3 regions of the Inediibacterium massiliense genome follow, and region 2 is predicted to be linked to each of the others. Evidence: riboswitches for the same ligand, from Rfam matches in the RefSeq annotation. Region 2 holds a riboswitch; each other region holds the start of a gene.
The links. A riboswitch is a leader RNA that binds a small molecule or an ion and turns the genes downstream of it on or off. The one in region 2 is predicted to bind thiamine pyrophosphate.
Positions count from the first base shown of each region.

Region 1: another riboswitch for thiamine pyrophosphate. It lies ahead of thiT (energy-coupled thiamine transporter ThiT); the one in region 2 lies ahead of thiD (bifunctional hydroxymethylpyrimidine kinase/phosphomethylpyrimidine kinase).
Region 3: another riboswitch for thiamine pyrophosphate. It lies ahead of thiS (sulfur carrier protein ThiS); the one in region 2 lies ahead of thiD (bifunctional hydroxymethylpyrimidine kinase/phosphomethylpyrimidine kinase).

Region 1 is NZ_LN876586.1:936,066-942,333, reverse strand. Features, by position in the region: gene BN2409_RS08265 (sigma 54-interacting transcriptional regulator) at 1-1,596, opposite strand, end outside; tRNA gene BN2409_RS08260 (tRNA-Cys) at 1,683-1,757, opposite strand; tRNA gene BN2409_RS08255 (tRNA-Gly) at 1,761-1,835, opposite strand; tRNA gene BN2409_RS08250 (tRNA-Phe) at 1,841-1,916, opposite strand; tRNA gene BN2409_RS08245 (tRNA-Val) at 1,921-1,996, opposite strand; gene hslO (Hsp33 family molecular chaperone HslO) at 2,079-2,957, opposite strand; gene BN2409_RS08235 (cold-shock protein) at 3,046-3,246, opposite strand; gene BN2409_RS08230 (class I SAM-dependent DNA methyltransferase) at 3,361-4,101, opposite strand; gene BN2409_RS08225 (alpha/beta-type small acid-soluble spore protein) at 4,174-4,383, opposite strand; gene thiT (energy-coupled thiamine transporter ThiT) at 4,442-4,969, opposite strand; TPP riboswitch at 5,035-5,140, opposite strand; gene BN2409_RS08215 (DegV family protein) at 5,174-6,016, opposite strand; gene BN2409_RS08210 (type II CAAX endopeptidase family protein) at 6,037-6,268, opposite strand, start outside.
Region 2 is NZ_LN876587.1:204,933-211,200, reverse strand. Features, by position in the region: gene thiM (hydroxyethylthiazole kinase) at 1-502, opposite strand, end outside; gene thiD (bifunctional hydroxymethylpyrimidine kinase/phosphomethylpyrimidine kinase) at 554-1,357, opposite strand; TPP riboswitch at 1,502-1,601, opposite strand; TPP riboswitch at 1,671-1,770, opposite strand; gene BN2409_RS09550 (superoxide dismutase) at 1,961-2,578, opposite strand; gene BN2409_RS09545 (redoxin domain-containing protein) at 2,810-3,271, shown strand; gene BN2409_RS09540 (protein adenylyltransferase SelO) at 3,376-4,911, opposite strand; gene BN2409_RS09535 (ArsR/SmtB family transcription factor) at 5,145-5,501, shown strand; gene BN2409_RS09530 (helix-turn-helix domain-containing protein) at 5,594-6,175, opposite strand; gene mgtE (magnesium transporter) at 6,260-6,268, opposite strand, start outside.
Region 3 is NZ_LN876586.1:145,785-152,052, reverse strand. Features, by position in the region: gene thiC (phosphomethylpyrimidine synthase ThiC) at 1-1,126, opposite strand, end outside; partial or broken gene BN2409_RS17785 (ThiS-like ubiquitin domain-containing protein) at 1,140-1,475, opposite strand; gene thiS (sulfur carrier protein ThiS) at 1,509-1,700, opposite strand; TPP riboswitch at 1,770-1,876, opposite strand; TPP riboswitch at 1,918-2,016, opposite strand; gene rbsB (ribose ABC transporter substrate-binding protein RbsB) at 2,065-2,970, opposite strand; gene rbsC (ribose ABC transporter permease) at 3,072-4,004, opposite strand; gene rbsA (ribose ABC transporter ATP-binding protein RbsA) at 4,012-5,508, opposite strand; gene rbsD (D-ribose pyranase) at 5,521-5,940, opposite strand; gene rbsK (ribokinase) at 5,943-6,268, opposite strand, start outside.

The sequences.
Region 1 (6,268 bases), on a different contig from region 2:
TTTTTCTAAATTCCGATTGGTAGCAGCCAAAATACGCACATCCACTTTAATGGATTCAATTCCACCAACTCTTTTGATTTCATTTTCCTGCAAAACCCTAAGAAGCTTTACTTGCATATCTAATGGAAGCTCACCTATTTCATCTAAAAATAAAGTTCCTCCATTGGCTACTTCAAATAATCCCATTTTTCCTTGCCTATTGGCTCCTGTAAAAGCTCCCTTTTCATATCCAAAAAGCTCTGATTCAATAAGAGTGTTAGGAATTGCTCCACAATTTACTTTAATAAATTGTTTTCTTCTTCTATTACTATTTTTATGTATAAACTTTGCAATTTCCTCTTTCCCAACCCCTGTTTCTCCTAAAATAAGTATTGTAGTATCTACTTTTGCTACTCTTTTTGCAATCCTAGCTATTTCAAGCATTTTTTCATCTTCTGCTATAATATGCAAAGTATTTAAAAGTTGCATACGCATTTCTTCGATCTCTGAGTAATATTTTTTTGCCAATTCTTTATTTCTTTCTAACTGTTCTTTTAAAAGAGAAAGTTCTGTAATATCTCTCACGTTGGTAACTACTAATGTAATTTGATTTTTTTCATCAAAAATAGGTGTACTTGTTACTAATGCATTTTTTCCCGTTTTAAATTTTTGATGAATCGTAGTAGTTTTACCAGTATGTAAAACCTTTAAGGTAGCAGATTCGGAAATATATCCTTTTTTTTCTAAATTGAGCATATTATTACCTAGCATTTCTTCTCTTTTCACACCTGTGATTCTTTCATAGGATTTATTAATTTTAAGGGTATTGGCATCTCCATCTGTAATATATATTCCATCATAAGAAGATTCAATCACTGCATCTAATTTTTTAGAAATATTTTGAACTGTATTTAATTCATTGATAATGCTTTCAAATTCTGAACTATCTTTAAATACAATCAAACCTCCAAAAACTTGACCATCTCTTAGCAAAGGAATTCTATCGCATATAAGGGTCTTTTCTTTAAATTTTATTTTTTGATTGTATTCACTTTTTTGAGTCTCAATCACATGATAAAGCTTTAACTCTGGTAGTATTTTTTCTGCATGCAATCCAATAATTTTCTCATTATTTAAATTCAATATACGAATAGCGGATACATTGCATCTCTTAATCATACCTTGATCATCAATGATTACGATACCATTATTGGTAAAATCCAAAACTGCTTTTAATTCACTAGATTCTTCTATTTGTTTTTCTAACAATGCCTTTATAATATCTGTCCGAGTTAAAATCCCTACCAAACTTCCTTTTTCATCCACAACAGGTAGTCTTCCTACTTTTATTTCCCAAGCTTCTCCTACACTGGCATCTTGACTAATGGTAATTACTTTTTTCGTAGCTAAAGTTCCAACCTTTGTATTTGAATGAATGTTTTTTAAAAAAGATTTCATCAAATTGGTTTTTGTAATAATTCCTATTAAGTTTCTTTCTTCATCTACAATAGGAGCTCCATCAATACGATTTTTCACAAAAATTTTTACAGCTTCATGCAAAGTATCTTCTACTGTTAGGACAATGGGATTCTTAGTCATTACTTGTTGAACTCTCAAGCCATTCCCCCCCTTAATGATTCGCATTTTTATTATAACATATAACAAAACAAAAAATCCTAGTATATACTAGGATTTTTCAATATTGGAGGCGGCACCCAGATTTGAACTGGGGAATAAAGGTTTTGCAGACCTCTGCCTTACCACTTGGCTATGCCGCCATATGGAGCGGAAGACGAGATTCGAACTCGCGACCCTCGCCTTGGCAAGGCGATGCTCTACCACTGAGCCACTTCCGCACATTTGGTGCCCAGAGGCGGAATCGAACCACCGACACGGGGATTTTCAGTCCCCTGCTCTACCGACTGAGCTATCTGGGCAAAATGGTGGGCGCAATAGGGCTCGAACCTATGACCCCCTGCTTGTAAGGCAGGTGCTCTCCCAGCTGAGCTATGCGCCCTCAATAACTTACAAAAGATATTATACACATAAACATCTATTTTGTCAATAGCATTTCATAGCACAGTAGTAAAGTACTTCAACTACTGTGCTTCTTCATAAAGCTTTTGTAAATGTTCTTTGTTAAAATGATATTTTCTATTACAAAAATGACATGTAAGTTCTGCCTGCCCATCTTCTTCAATAATTTGTTTTAAATCTTTTTCTCCAATACTAATCAAAGCTCTTTCAAGCTTTTCTTCTGAACAATCACAGTTTAAAAATACTTCTTGTTTATCAAGAATTTCTAAGTCAAAACCTTCTAAAATTCTCTTTAGCATTTCTTCTCCATCTTGAGTCTCTTCCATTAATTTTGTCACAGATGGAAGTTCATTGATTCTCTTTTCAAGCTTTAGAATGACATCATCTGACGCATCAGGAAGTACTTGTATAATAAACCCTCCTGCTTCTTTTACAGAATAATCTCTATCTACTAATACTCCTAATCCTACTGCAGAAGGCTGCTGCTCTGAATATGCAAAATAAGCTGTAAAATCCTCTGCGATTTCTCCAGATACTAAATCTGATTGTCCTATATATGGATCTTTTAAGCCCAAGTCTTTAATTACAATCATTTTTCCTTTTCCAACAGCTCTTCCTACATCTAGTTTTTTGTCCTCTCTTAATGGAAGCTCTACATTAGGATTTGAAACATATCCTTTTACATTTCCTTTTGAATCAGAAACTGCTAAGATTTGTTTTAAAGGTCCATCCCCTTTAATTTGTATAGATAATTTATTTTTATCTCCTTTTAGCATAAGCCCCATCATTACTGTTCCTGTAAGAGTTCTTCCTAAAGCAGCCGTAGCAACAGGAGTTGTATGATGAATCTTTCTTGCTTCTTCTACTAAATTTGTTGTAATCCCTAAAAAAACTCTTATACTTTTATTGGCAGCTACTCCTCGAAGTATATAATTTTTCATTATCTCCATCCTTTTCATCTATAGTAATAAAAGCCCTGATTTATCCAATCAGGGCTATTGAGGGCTACACGTTTTCTGAAGCTTTTTATTATCCTCTTACAACGTTTGTAGCTTGAGGTCCTTTTTCTCCTTGAATTACTTCAAATTCAACAGCTTGACCTTCTTCTAAAGTTTTGTAACCTTCCATGTTGATTGCAGAGAAATGTACGAAAACATCTTCTCCATTTTCTCTTGAAATAAATCCATAACCTTTTTCTCCATTAAACCATTTTACTGTACCTTTTTCCATTCAAACAATCCTCCTAACCAATATCATACGTAGCAAATCATTGCTACACCTAGAGTTTATCACAGGTCATTTTCAGTGTCAATGCAAATTAGCTATAAGTTTATAGTGTCAAATTTATTTTTGGCAAACAAAATAAACTCTTTCACTTGTTTTTTTAGGAGATAAAAAAGTAAAAGCATCAAAAGATTCAATTTTTTTAAATCCTACTTGTTTTAATATATTTATGATTTCTTTTTCTTTATATGCCCTTTGTATATGATCTTCTTCATACTTTTTATAAAAGTCACCCTCTTTTATAAAAAGAGTCAAATCTAAATTACATATACTATTTTTCTCATCAAAATAGTTTTCCCATATATAAGAAACTTCTTCTAAATTTTCTGCATAAGTATGATTTCCTAATACTTGTGATAATTTATAATAACTACTAATATCAAAAATAAAGCATCCATTTTCCTTTAAATGATCATATACTCCTTGAAATACTTTGAGTAAATCTTCCTCACCAATGATATAGTTTACACCATCACAAATACATAAAATAGTATCCAAATGAGTAGGCAATAAAAGATCTGTTATATCTTGATTGAGATAAACTACATCTAAATCCATATCTTGAGCCTTTTGAGATGCTACATAAAGCATATCTTCTGCTATATCTACTCCAATCATATTATATCCTCTTTTTGCAAGTCTATTCGTAATATTCCCTGTCCCACAAGCTAATTCTGCTATATTTTGAGGATTTATATCATACCTTTTAAAAATATCTTCAATATACACGATCCACTCATCATAGTCTACATCTTCCATCAATTGATCATATACATAAGCAAAAGCACTATAGCTTTTCATTCCATCTCTCCCCTATCTTATATTTTCACTTGTTTATTATAATATATTTCCAAACAAAAAGAGATAGATTTTCTATCCCTCTGTATTTTTCTTATTCAATTGTTTTTTTCTTACCGTAATAAGTCCTCCAATTCTTCCTGTTTCCTTCGCAGTAAGTCCTCCCCATCCTAAGTTTTCTACCTTTTCTAATAATCCAAGCTCTTGAGCAATTTCATATTTCCATTTGTCTTCGATGGTTTCTATTTTATTCTTTTTATTTTTTACACTGTTTTTCTTAGACATTCATACCCCTCCCCTATATTTTTTATTATGGCCAAGGGGTACCCTTTTTATACTTATTTTACTGTTTTGTTAAATGATATTTTAAAGATTTATATAAAATACTAATGATAAAAATGGATATGATCAATTCTGGTACCAAATAGCTTGCATTGTACTTCATAGAATAAGCCCATGGATTTTCACCTGCTGGCGCATACGCTTTAAAAACAATTGCTCCAGATATAACATGAGAAATAAATCTTCCTATAGTAGCTATGCATATACTAATATTCACTCTTTTCAAATCTTTGTTCAAAAGTCCTGCAAGTCCTAAAACGCCAAAAGCAGTTATATAATCAAAAACTATAGATAAAATATGTAGTGACCATGATTTTCCTAATAAAAATTGTAAAATACCATATACAACTCCTGCTAAAATCCCAGGCCCGCATCCCCATCTTATGGAATATATAAAGATAGGTACCATACTTCCTGCTGTAATAGATCCTCCATAAGGCCCTTCAAATATCTTAATATAGCTTAAAATTTGTGCTAATGCAATCATAATCCCTGCTTCTACAATCATTTTTGTAGTAAATTTTTTCATTTTCATCACCCCCTTCAAAAATATTCATTACAAAATATAAAACTGCATTCTGAAAAGAATGCAGCTCATTTTCTTACTTATGTTCCTACGCTGGCATTATCCAGATCAGGTTATGGGTCGAAACAAATAAGTTTCCTCTCAGCCATTTTTTTAGCTCCCCGTTTATATTATCTTTTATAATTATAATGTATAAAATATAGTGGGTCAAATTTCAAAAGTAACTACTCCAATGAGTCCTGGTCCTGTATGGACTCCTAAAACTGGACTAATCTGAGAAAATAATATTTCATTAATATTTCCTATCTCCTTTATCCTCTCTAAAAGTTTCTTAGCTTCTTCCTCAGCATCTCCATGCATAATAGCAATATCTATTCTTTTATTTTTTATCTTTTCTTTTACAATAGAATAAATATCCTCTATTGATTTTTTTCGTCCTCTTACTTTTTTATAGGTATAATATTTTCCTTCCTCATCTATAGAAATAATAGGTTTGATTCCTAAAATTTCTCCTACTGTTCCTTCTACTAAACCAATTCTGCCACCTTTACGCAAATATTCTAAAGTTTTTAATACATAAAAAAGATCTGATTTATGAAGTATTTTTTTCGTTTTTTCTATAATTTGTTCAAAATTAGAATTTTTATAAGCTTCCTTAGCTGCTTCTAAAACTAAAAATCCAAGTCCCATAGATAAAGTTTTAGAATCCATTAATTCTATGGTCAATTTTTTAAATTCATTCGCTACATTTTTAACCATATTGTATGTACCACTTAAACCACTTGAAATAAATATACCTAGCACATGAGTATACTCTTCATCTTGTAATTTCTGAAACAAGTTTTTCGCATCCTCTGGAGAAGGCAAAGAAGTCTTTGGAGTCTCTATTTCTAAACTTTCATAAACTTCTTGTGGAGAAATTTCTACTCGATCTCTAAATTCTTTTTTTGAATAAATCACACGAAGAGGAAGTACCTCAATATTATATTTTTCAATCCACTCTTGTGGTAAGTCACAAGAAGAATCGGTAATTATGGCTATCTTTTCCATATACACTCTCCTAACTATAGTTAAAGCATCATATGCTTAATTTGTAAATAACCCATATATATAAATATAATAACTGTTAACCCAATAGGTGTAAATACAATTTTAGACATTGTATTGGTTTTTTCTTTATTTTCAATAAAATAACATTCTTTTTTATTCTTTTTCATATCTTTTATGATTTTTTTATATAATGAATATCCTAAGGTAGCTGTAAAAACAGATACGATTCCAAAAAAGACAGTAATAATCAGA
Region 2 (6,268 bases):
CTACACAAGAGAGCTTGTCAGCTACCATTTTTGCAATATCTGTTGCATCATTTTTTTGATCCTCCTTAGCTGCATCCACACCTTTTGTAGAAACACTTAACCCTGCTACAAAAGATACCTCTGATAAATTTCCACGAAGTACATCAATTTTAACTTGTGAAAGAATTTCTCTTGTAGCTTTGTTTCTAAGTGAGGAAGCTCCAGCTCCAACAGGATCTACAACTACAGGTATCTGTAGTGTGTTTGCTTTTTTTCCTGCTGTAATCATAGATTCTATGGTTCTTTGATTTAATGTTCCGATATTTATAACCAGTGCTGAAGAAATAGATACTATTTCCTCTACCTCTGATAGATCATCTGCCATAATAGGCGATGCTCCCATTGCTAAAACAGCATTTGCACAATCATTTACTGTTACATAATTGGTAATATTATGTATAAGCGGAGTTTTTGTTCTTACATCATCTATCAAGTCCATACACTCTTTTGTTAAATAATTCATGATTATTTCATCCCTTTCTTTTATTTAAAATCAAATCCGAAAAACTACTATTTACTTTGTTTGTAAACCATTTTTATACAAATCATAAAAATGATGTGTAGGTCCATGACCTTTTCCTATAGCAAGAGAATGTTTGATTGCTGTTGTAATATATTTTTTTGCCTGCTGAACCGCTTGTGACATTGACATACCAAGAGCAAGATTAGAAGCAATGGCTGAAGAAAAAGTACACCCTGTCCCATGTGTGTTTTTTGTATCAATACGTTCTGTTTCAAAATGATAAAAATCTTTTCCATCATATAAAACATCTAGTGCATCTCCAATGGCATGACCACCTTTTACCAAAACATTCTTACAACCCATATCATAAATAAGCTTTGCCGCTGTTTCCATATCCTTTGTATTACTTATCTTAATATTTGATATTTTTTCAGCTTCTGGAATGTTTGGAGTCAGTAAATCTGCCATAGGAAGTACAACTTCTATCAATGTTTCTATAGCATTAGGATTCATTAAAGGGCAACCATTTTTTGCATACATCACAGGATCAATTACAACATTGCGTGGCTTGTACTCCTGAAGCTTTTCTACTACAGCCTTCATACAAAGAGGCGTAGACAACATACCAATTTTTATAGCATCTACCTCAATATCCTCAAATACCGCATCCATTTGCTTTTTTATCATATCAGGAGTAACATCCTGTATGTCAATTACACGGCTTGTATTCTCCGCTACCACTGAAACAATTACACTCATACCAAATACCCCATGGGCTGAAAAAGTCTTTAAATCTGCTTGTATTCCTGCCCCTCCACTACAATCTGATCCTGCAATCGTCAGTACCTTTTTCATAAAACTACCTCCTTTTTTAAACTCTTTTGAAATGCATAACAAAAATTATAAGATTATTTACAAATCTATAATTTCCTATGTATTATAAAAAAATAAGGTGCTTTTCCTTTACAGGAAAGCACCCTTTAATCCAATACAAAATAATCTTGTAAATGATTCGCTTCCCTACGTAAGTATTAACCAACAGGTTCAAAGGGTCAGGTTTTAACCTTCTCAACTACAACTAGTTCCCCCGCAAATAATAATATTTAATTTTATGGGTTAAAAAAATAGAGTACAATCCTCTGTGGAAAGCACTCTAATCATATACAAGTATCCTAAATGATTTGCTTCCCTACGTAAGTGTTAACTAACAGGTTCAAAGGGTTAGGTTTTAACCTTCTCAACTACAACTAGTTCCCCCGCAAACATATAAGAATTATATCAGATAAAATATAATTTGTAAATTTTCACAAATCAAATAAATGTGTAAATTTTTTAATACTTACATCTATTCTTTCCTAAAAATAAATACTTTCCTCTTTTTACACAGAGGAAAGTATTTACATATGTTCTTTACGATAAAGTTATTTTGATAATCTATCTGTTTGAATCATCTCATGCTTATTTTGCATAATCCTCATATATATTTTCAATTTTTGACCAGTCTATCAAATTCCATATATTTTTAACATAATCCGCTCTAACATTTTTATATTTCAAATAATAAGCATGCTCCCAAACATCTATAGTTAATAATGGCTTTTTCTTTATGCTCAATGGTGAATTTTGATTGCTAGTTGTAATGATTTCTAACTCTTTATTTTCATCTAGAACAAGCCATCCCCAACCTGAACCAAAATGAGCTATAGATACATTATTGATCTTTTCTTTCATTGCTTCAAAACTACCAAATTTATTATTTATAGCTTCTAAAAGCTTTCCTTCTGGTGCTTTTTTAGGTTTAGGTGATAAAATCGAAAAATAAAAATTATGATTTGCTACCCCTCCACCTTGATTGATTACACCTTGTCTTATCTTCTCAGGAATACTGTCGATATTTGATAATAAATCCTCTAGTGTTTTACCTGATGTAATTTCATCATAGCCTTTTAGTAAGGCATTTAAATTATTCACATATGTTTGTAGATGCTTTGCATAATGAGTTTCTACAGTTAATGCATCTATATATGGTTCTAGTTCATTATATCCATAATTTAATTGTACTTTATCAAATTTCATAATCCCACTCTCCATTCTAATCATTTTTCATTGAGATCTTAACTCTTTTATATCTATACCCACAATGATTATGTTTTAACATTATTATTTATTCTTTTTTTGACTTATAAAAATTTAAAATCTGTATGGGCTATATATCTTCATCTTGCAATACTCCTTTCTTCATAAAAATTTTTATTTAGGGTATTCTATATAAATAAAATCAGAATACAAAATGAAAGGAAGATTAGAATGAACCCAATTCAAATTGGTACAGATGCACCCGAATTTAGTGTGAAAGATAATAAAAAACAAAATATCATCTTATCTGCTTATAAAGGGAAAAAAGTACTTCTTTCCTGGCACCCTCTTGCTTGGACTCCTGTATGTACAGATCAAATGAGGGCATTGGAAACTAATTTTCAAAAGTTTCAGAATCTAAACACTATCCCCCTCGGATTTAGTGTAGATCCTCAACCTTGTAAAGAAGTATGGGCAACAGCTCTTTTGATTAAAAATGTAAGCCTCCCATCTGATTTTTGGCCCCATGGCAAAATAGCCCGTGACTATGGAATATTCAATGAAACTAAAGGCGTATCGGAACGTGCGAATATCATTATCGATGAAAATGGTAAAATAAAATGGGTCAAAGTTTATCCATCCGAACAGTTACCTGATATTAATGAAGTTTTTCAGATTTTATCCAACAGCTAATGAATCTCTTCAAATCATCCATATCTTTATAGAAAAAGGGCTCATAAAAATGCCCTTTTCCCTATAATAGTTATTTTGAATTTTGTTAGCTCATTACGCTTATATTAAGTACCACAAAAGGTTTTATAACAACGTGTAGATGGTGGAGGTAGTGTAGCGTATTCGGCCTGTTCTTTAGAATGTTCATATGGATTCGACAAAACATCAAGAAACTTCTCCATCACACTATAGTCTCCTTGTCTTACGGCAGCTTCTAATGCTTCTTCTACTCTATGGTTTCGAGGAATAATTGCTGGATTGGAGTTTCTCATTAATTGTTGAGAAGAGGTTTTGGATTCTTTTTGTCTACTCAATCTATCCTTCCATAGCTGATGCCACTGATCAAATTCCTTTGTATCAAATAATTTCATATCCTCTAACTTATCAAAAGTTAAGGCTAGAAAAGTATTTGTATAGTCTGCACTATACTTATGCATTATACTAAGGAGGCTTTCAATTAAAGATTCATCCTGGGATTCTTCATTAAATATTCCTAATTTTGCTCTCATTCCTGCAAGCCAATGATCATGATATAGCTTAGTAAAATCTGAAATGACATCTTGAGCTAATTGAACAGCTTTCTCCTGATTTACATGTAATAAAGGCAATAAAGTTTCAGCAAACCTAGCTAGATTCCACGCTGCAATAGGAGGTTGATTCTCATAAGCATAACGTCCATGAAGATCAATAGAGCTAAATACTGTCTCTGGATCATAAGTATCCATAAAGGCACAAGGTCCATAATCGATAGTTTCTCCACTAATAGCCATATTGTCCGTATTCATGACCCCGTGAATAAATCCAACCAACTGCCATTTTGCAATCAGCATAGCTTGACGCTTGATAACTTCCTGAAGTAAAAAAAGATAGGGATTTTCATCATTATTAATATTTGGAAAATGTCTTTTTAATGTATAATCAGCCAAAGCTTTAAGATCATCTATGGTTCCCCATTTTGAAGCATATTGAAAAGTGCCTATACGTATGTGACTCGCTGCTACTCGTGTTAAAATAGCACCAGGTTGTTCCGTGTCTCTGATTATAGACTCACCTGTTGTTACAACTGCTAAACTACGGGTAGTAGGAATACCAAGAGCATACATCGCTTCGCTAATAATGTATTCTCGTAGCATGGGCCCTAGTGATGCTTTTCCATCACCGCCGCGAGAATATGGAGTTTTTCCTGATCCTTTAAGCTGAATATCCATTCTCTTGCCTGATGGAGTCATTTGTTCCCCAAGCAATACAGCTCGGCCGTCCCCTAACATGGTAAAATGTCCAAATTGATGTCCTGCATAAGCTTGAGCAATGGGCAAAGCACCTTCTGGAATTTGGTTTCCAGCAAATACAGCTACTCCATTATCGCTTTTTAATGATTCAACATTTAACCCTAAAGATGTTGCCAAAGAATCATTGAAAATAATCAATTTCGGTGAACATACAGGACTTGGATTGAGAATGGTAAAAAATATGTTTGGCAATCGAGCATAACTATGATCTAAATTCCATCCTGCTTTCATAATTATTTTTTTTTCTATCATCATATCTCCTTTTTTTATTTTTTTATCTTGGTTTTTTCTTTTACAAAAAATAAATATCATAAATATTTTATGATATTTTTAGTATCTACTTTATATCATTTATTATACCCTTTCAAATTGTTTCTAAGAGGTTTATATGAAAATGTTTTTTCATAAAACGACCCCCTCGTTTTTGAATATTCATTAAATATCTATTCAATCATAACATCTTTTTTCCTGGTTACATTTGACAATTGAAATAATTCTCAATTATAATGAATAGGGTAGTAATTATTATATAAAGGAGGCTAAATATGCGGCATCAAACTACGGATTGTGAAATTATTCATGCAGATGTTTTTGATAAAGTAAAGAAAGAGATGCCACAAAAAGCTTTGGCAGATAAACTTTCCGCTTTCTTTAAAATTATGGGAGATGGCACTAGAGTTCGTATCCTTTGGGCACTAGATAAAAACGAAATGTGTGTATGTGATCTCGCCGTATTACTAAATATGACAAAATCTGCTATTTCTCATCAATTAAAACTTTTAAGGGATACCAAACTTGTTCGTTTTCGAAAAGAAGGTAAAAATGTTTTTTATTCATTAGATGATGAACATATTCAAGATATTTTTGAAAAAGCAGTAGAACATGTTACCGAAGAAAAATAATCTTTTCCAACCTACACAAGAATACGAAAAAGCAGACCCTATTATTGAATATAACATGTCTGCCTATTTTGTATTTCTTTTTTATTTCAATATCATTTCCTCATCCATAGTCCATGTTGACTGCAATAAGCATACAGCTTACCTCTATGCATTTTAGGAATACGTACTTCCGCATTTTGTTCTGGGTATAATTTCACAAGTAACACTCTATCATAACCAACATAAGCAATAAATGAAATATAATGAGTTTTACTCATTTCATGCTCAATAGTAATATAATAATCATCTTCTATTTCCGTAAAAGTTATATCATGATCTTTATCTTGTATCTTCGCAACTAAAGAATTTAACTTTCTACCACAACAAGAAACTTCAGCTTCACCTGTACTGTTTATTACATTTCCACAGCTTGGACATACATAAAATTTAATTTTTTTCATATTTCCTCCATTTGCATCGTTAGGATCTAAATCTCCCAATAAAATTTTTTCAATATTTACACCTAATATATTAGAAAGCTCACCCAGCAAAGACACATCTGGACAACCTAGCCCTCTCTCCCATTTTGATATAGTCTTATCACTAATGTTCATAGCAATCGCAATGTCTTTTTGTGTCATATTTTTTTCCTTGCGCAAGCTCAAAATTAACTTTCCAATCTTATTACAATCCATCCCACTCACCTCCATATATTAAGAGTAACTTCTAGCACACTATTTTTCAATAAACGCTCCGTAGAGTTCTATCTTTTGTAAAACCTAAGTATG
Region 3 (6,268 bases), on a different contig from region 2:
GTCTTGCTGTACTCATAGCATGGTCCCAATCTCTTGCACCTTTTATATTCTTTCCTAAATCTCCAGCATGAGCTGCAATCTTTGTTGCAATAATTCCTTCCTTCATATCCTCTAAGGTTGGTAGTCTTAAATGTTCTGCTGGTGTAACATAGCATAAAAAGTCTACTCCACAGCTTGCAGCTAAAGCTCCTCCAATGGCACTTGTAATATGATCATATCCAGGCGCTATATCTGTAACAATAGGCCCTAGTACATAAAAGGGAGCCCCATGGCAAAGCTTCTTTTCTAATAATACATTAGCCTGAATTTCGTTAATTGCCATATGTCCTGGTCCTTCAATCATTACTTGAACATTTTTTTCCCATGCTCTTAAGGTAAGTTCTCCTAAGACCATTAATTCATGTATTTGACTTGCATCCGTAGAGTCATTAATACTTCCTGGTCGACATGCATCTCCTAAACTTAATGCTACATCATATTCCCCACAAATATCTAATAGCTCATCATAATATTCATAAAATGGATTTTCTTGATTATTTAGCTCCATCCATGCATAAAGCAATGATCCACCTCTAGATACAATGTTCGTAAGTCTTTTATTTCTTTTGAAAGTTTCTGCGGTATTTTTATTCAGCCCTGCATGAATGGTTACAAAATCTACTCCATCCTTTGCATGTTTTCTTACTACATCTAAAAATTCTTTTGCAGTAATATCTTTTAATTCCTTATCATAAAAGCCTACCGCATCATATATAGGGACAGTCCCTATCATAGCACTTGATCTTTTAATTAATTTTCTTCTAAATTCTTCTGTTTTACCATAAGAACTCAAATCCATAATAGCCTCTGCTTTCATATCTAAAGCTACCTTTACTTTTTCAAGTTCTTTTTCTATATCACAACAATCTTTAGAAATACCTAAATTTACATTGATCTTCGTTTTAAGTCCCTCTCCTACTCCTTCAGGATCTAATGATTTGTGATTTTTATTGGCAGGAATAATTACTTTTCCCTCTGCAATAAGTTTTCTTAAAATATCTACTTCTATATTCTCCTTTTTTGATACAATTTCCATTTCTTTAGTAATAATCCCTCGTTTAGCAGCATCCATTTGAGTTGTATACATACTTTCATCTCCTTTATATAATCATCCAGTCTTTTAATATAGGCTGATATCCTTTTTCTAATATGGCTTTTTTCATTTCTTCTACACTTCTTGTATCTGATATGTCAAACTGTCCATCTCCCTTATCTTCTGCACTATGTCCCCCCACCTCTGTAGTAACTCCTGCAGAAACTTTTGTAACTCCAAGAGGAATTAGGTTTTCTCTAAGTTCTGCTCTCCTTATAAGAATAATGTGGTCTCCTTCTTTTGATTTTTGATCTTCCTTGATTGGAAATCCATTTCGTATCATAATATCTGCATCGTTTTTATAAAAATTTTTCACATGAAATACAGTTGCATCACTCTTTACTTCTAGCTTTTTTCATTCACAAATATGTTCATATCAACCTTCTCCTACAAAACTTACAATTTCTATCTTGTCTTCTTCATTAAGAATATGTTCTTTATACTCTTCCTTTACAATAATTTTTTCATTGACTTCTATGACTATTTTGTCTTTTTCTAAATTTAAATGTTTCAAAAATTCTTCTATATGCATTTGTGGAATATTCATCATCTTTCCATTTACAATCATCTTTTCCCCTCCCTTCATTGAAATTTTATAAATTATACAAAAAAGTGGGAATTCTCAGAGAACTCCCACTTTGCATGCAGAAAGATTCCCTACGTTGGCATTATCCAAATCAGGTTATACGGGTCAGAGATCACATCTCTTTCTCAGCCCATTTATGAGCTCCCCAGTTTATTCATTTTATGGCTTTACTTACAAAAAAAGCTTACCCGAAGGTAAGCTTGATCTCTCGTTGCTTCCCTACGTCAGTATGACCTGCATCAGGTAATAAGGGTCAGGAAAAATCCTTCTCAGCCAAAAGGCCCCCCTAGCAAAACTATCTTGTTGCTTTCATTGTATTCTTATTTTTGTTTTTTGTAAAGTCTTATTATTCTGTTATTAATTTTAAATCAACAGGAATAAAGTCATCTACTTTTTCCCCTTTGATTATTTTATCTGCTGTTTCTATTCCTAAAGATCCTATTTTATCTGGTTGCTGTGCAACAGTTGCAGCAAGTTTTCCTTCTTTTACAGATGTAACTGCATCCTCTGTAGCATCAAAACCAACAACCATAATGTCTCTTTTGGTTCCTTCGATAGCTTTTAATGCACCTAAAGCCATTTCATCATTATGAGCAAAAACAGCATTGATTTCTGGTTGTGCTTGTAAGATATTTTCCATCACTGTCAAACCTTCTGTTCTATTAAAGTTTGCAGTTTGTTTTGCTACTACTGTTAATTCTTTTCCTTTGATCGCTTCATTAAATCCTGCTCCTCTATCTACTGTAGCAGAAGCTCCTGGAATTCCCTCTAACTCTACTAATTTTCCTTTTTCTCCAAGTTTTTCTACAATGTATTCTCCTGCCATTTTTCCACCTGCTACATTATCAGAAGCAATATGAGATACTACCTCTCCGCTTTTTGCTCCTCTATCTAGAGTAAGTACTGGAATATTTGCATCATTTGAAATCTTAATGGCATTTCCTACTGTATCAGAGTTTGTTGGATTGATCATAATAGCTGAAACGCCTCTTGTTACCATATCTTCCATATTAGAAAGTTCCTTCTCTGACTTATCTTGCGAATCTAATACAATTAACTCATACCCTAATTCTTTGGCTTTTGCCTCAGCACCCTCTTTTAATGTTACAAAAAATGGATTGTTTAAAGTGGAAATAATCAATCCTATTTTTTTAGCTTCTTCTTTCTGAGGCTCTGCTTGCTTCCCTGTACAACCTGCTAATAATCCCATAGCCAAAATGGCTACCATGAAAATAGATACTACCTTTTTCATTTTTAATTCCCCCATTCCTTTATAATTTATATATATGGATTTTAAAAAACAAACCCATCATGACAATGTTATTTTATCCCTTTTCAAGAAAAATAAACTATTTATTTTTCTTTTCGATCAGATAATACTGCAATTAATATAACTGCTCCCTTTGCAATCATTTGATAATACGAAGAAACATTGAGTAAATTTAAAGCGTTGTTTAAAATCCCTATAATTAAAGCTCCTATGATGGTTCCTAATACACTTCCTGCTCCTCCTGCAAGACTTGTTCCTCCTAATACAACAGCTGCAATGGCATCTAATTCGTATCCAATCCCTGCATTAGGATCTGCTGAAGAAATTCTTGATGTAGTAATAATTCCTGCTAAAGCTGCTAAAAATCCACTGATGGCATATACAGAAAGTTTAATATTAGACACTCTAAGTCCTGAAAGCTTGGATGCTTCTTCATTTCCACCTAAAGCATAAATATATCTTCCTATTCTTGTTTGAGTTAAAATATAATAGGATAAGATAAACACTAAAACCATTAAATAAACTGGAATAGGAATTTTTAAGAAATATCCTCCTCCAATATTTGAAAACAACTCAGAGGTCTGATCTCCTGCTAATGTAATAGGCTTTCCATCAGAAAAAACTAAAGTTGCTCCTCTTAAAACAGTCATTGTAACTAAAGTTGCAATAAAGGGCTGAACTTTTCCCTTACTAATAATCATTCCACTAAAACATCCTGCTAACACACCAATCACTAAAGCGATGGCTACAGATAAAAACACATGGACTCCTGATGAAATAAGATATGCAGATACAGCACCAGAAAAAGCTAAAATAGAACCTACAGATAAGTCTATTCCTCCTGTTAAAATAACAAAAGTCATACCTGCTGCAATAATAGAATTAATTGAAGTTTGTCTTAATACATTGAGTATATTGGGTAATGTCAAAAATCTAGGACTCAGTAAAGAAACAATGAGGGAAAAAACAATGAGTCCTATAATAGATTTAAATTTCATGAGTAATTTTTTATTCATACTTTGTTTAAGCCTCCTTTATACCTACAGCACATTTCATAATTTTTTCTTGGGAAGCATCTTCTATAGAAAATTCTCCACTAATTGTTCCTTGATACATAACTAAAATACGATCACTCATGCCTAATACCTCTGGCATCTCTGAAGAAATCATAATAATGCTCATACCCTCTTTTTTAAATTCATTAATTAAATCATATATTTCTTTTTTTGCTCCTACGTCCACTCCTCTAGTAGGTTCATCTAATATTAAAATTTTAGGTTTTGTCATCAGTCCTTTTGCAATAGAAACTTTTTGCTGATTTCCTCCACTTAAATTTTTAATTCTTTGATTTTCACTAGGAGTTTTTATATTCATGTGATCAATATATTTTTTTACAGCTTCTTTTTCTTTTTTAGGACTAATTTTTAATAAAAACTCCTCAAATTTTTTCAAAGAACATATAGTCATATTTTCTTTTACAGAAAGTCCTAAAATTAATCCATCTCCTTTTCGATCCTCTGATACATAAGCAATTCCTTTTTGTAAAGCTTGTTGAGGGGATTTTATTTCTACTTTTTTTCCTTCTATATAGATTTCTCCTGAACTTTTTTGAATCGCTCCATATAAAGTCTTTGCAAGCTCTGTTCTTCCAGAGCCCATAAGTCCTGAAATTCCAAGAATTTCTCCTTTTCTTAATGTAAAATCAATACCTTTTATATATTCATTAGACAGATTCTTTACTTCTAAGGACATTTCTCCTTTTTGTGCAGGAATTCTAGGAAATTGCTCTGTAAGCTTTCTGCCTACCATCATTTCTATTAATTGATTTTCTTCTAAATTTTTCACTTCATCTTCCCCAATAAACTTTCCATCTCTTAAAACCGTCACATCATCACACATCCTAAAAATTTCCTCAAGTCTATGAGATATATAAACAATTCCTTTTTCATCTTTTTTTAATTCATCAATTACTTCAAATAAACTTTCTGTTTCTTTTTTTGTTAGAGCATCTGTCGGTTCATCCATAATAATAATTTTTGTATTTAAAGAAATAGCCTTTGCAATTTCAACCATTTGCTGCTGACCAACACTTAGCTGAGAAACCTTTTGTCTAGGATCTTTATCTACTTTGAGTTTTTTTAACAATTTTTCACTATCTTGATAAAGCTTTTTCCAGTCTATTTTTTTAAATGAGTTTACAGGTTCTCTTCCTAAAAATATATTCTCTCCAATAGTTAAATGAGGAATTAAATTCAATTCCTGATGAATAATACTGATTCCAAGATCTTGGGCATCTTTTGGGCCTTTTAAATGAATTTCTTCTCCATTATAAATAAGTTGACCTTGATCTTTTGTGTACACACCACTTAATATTTTCATAAGAGTAGATTTTCCTGCCCCATTTTCTCCAAGTAGAGCCATTACTCTTCCTTGATGAATTTTAAGATCTACACCATCTAAAGCTTTTACCCCTGGGAATTCTTTTATAATCCCCTTCATTTCAAATATAGGTTTATTCATTCCCATCTCTCCTTAAAATACAACACCTGATTTTAAGATTACATTTGCATATGGAGTATGTTCTCCTGTTCTCACAATTCCTTTTGATTCTTTTGTCATATCCTTAAAAGTCTCATGATCTACTTTTGTAATTTTTATTTTTGTATTTTCATTTTCTTCTACTTCGTAAATTTTTCTCATAAATTTTTCATAAAGAATAGGACTTGCTGTCTCCATTTCCTTTGCAACAATTACTTCCTCCACTTTTAATTCCTCTAAAATCGTATCTAGAGTATCCATAAAGCTAGGTATTCCTTTTCTAAGTGCTAGATCTATTCTTTTTACTTCATTAGGAATAGGCAGTCCACTATCAGCAATAGTTAGTTTGTCTGTATGTCCCATTTGAGAAATCATATAAGAAATTTCACTATGAATTAAAGTTGTCTTTTTCATTTTTATGCCTCCTTGAGTGCTTCTATTTCTTCTTTATAAGGAAGAGAGCTTTGTGCTCCTTTTTTTGTTACAGTTAAAGCTCCTACCTTTGATCCGTATCCTATTGCTTCTTCTATAGTCTTTCCTTCTGATAAGGAAACACATACTCCTCCTATGAAACTATCTCCTGCTGCTGTAGTATCTACTGCTTTTACTTTATGGGCTTTAAATTTTTTAAATCCTTTTTCATCTATATACATAGACCCTTTTTCTCCTAATGTAACAATCAAAGATTCTACTCCCTTTTCTATCAAGCTCTTTGAAGCTTTAATTACATCTTCTTCGTTAT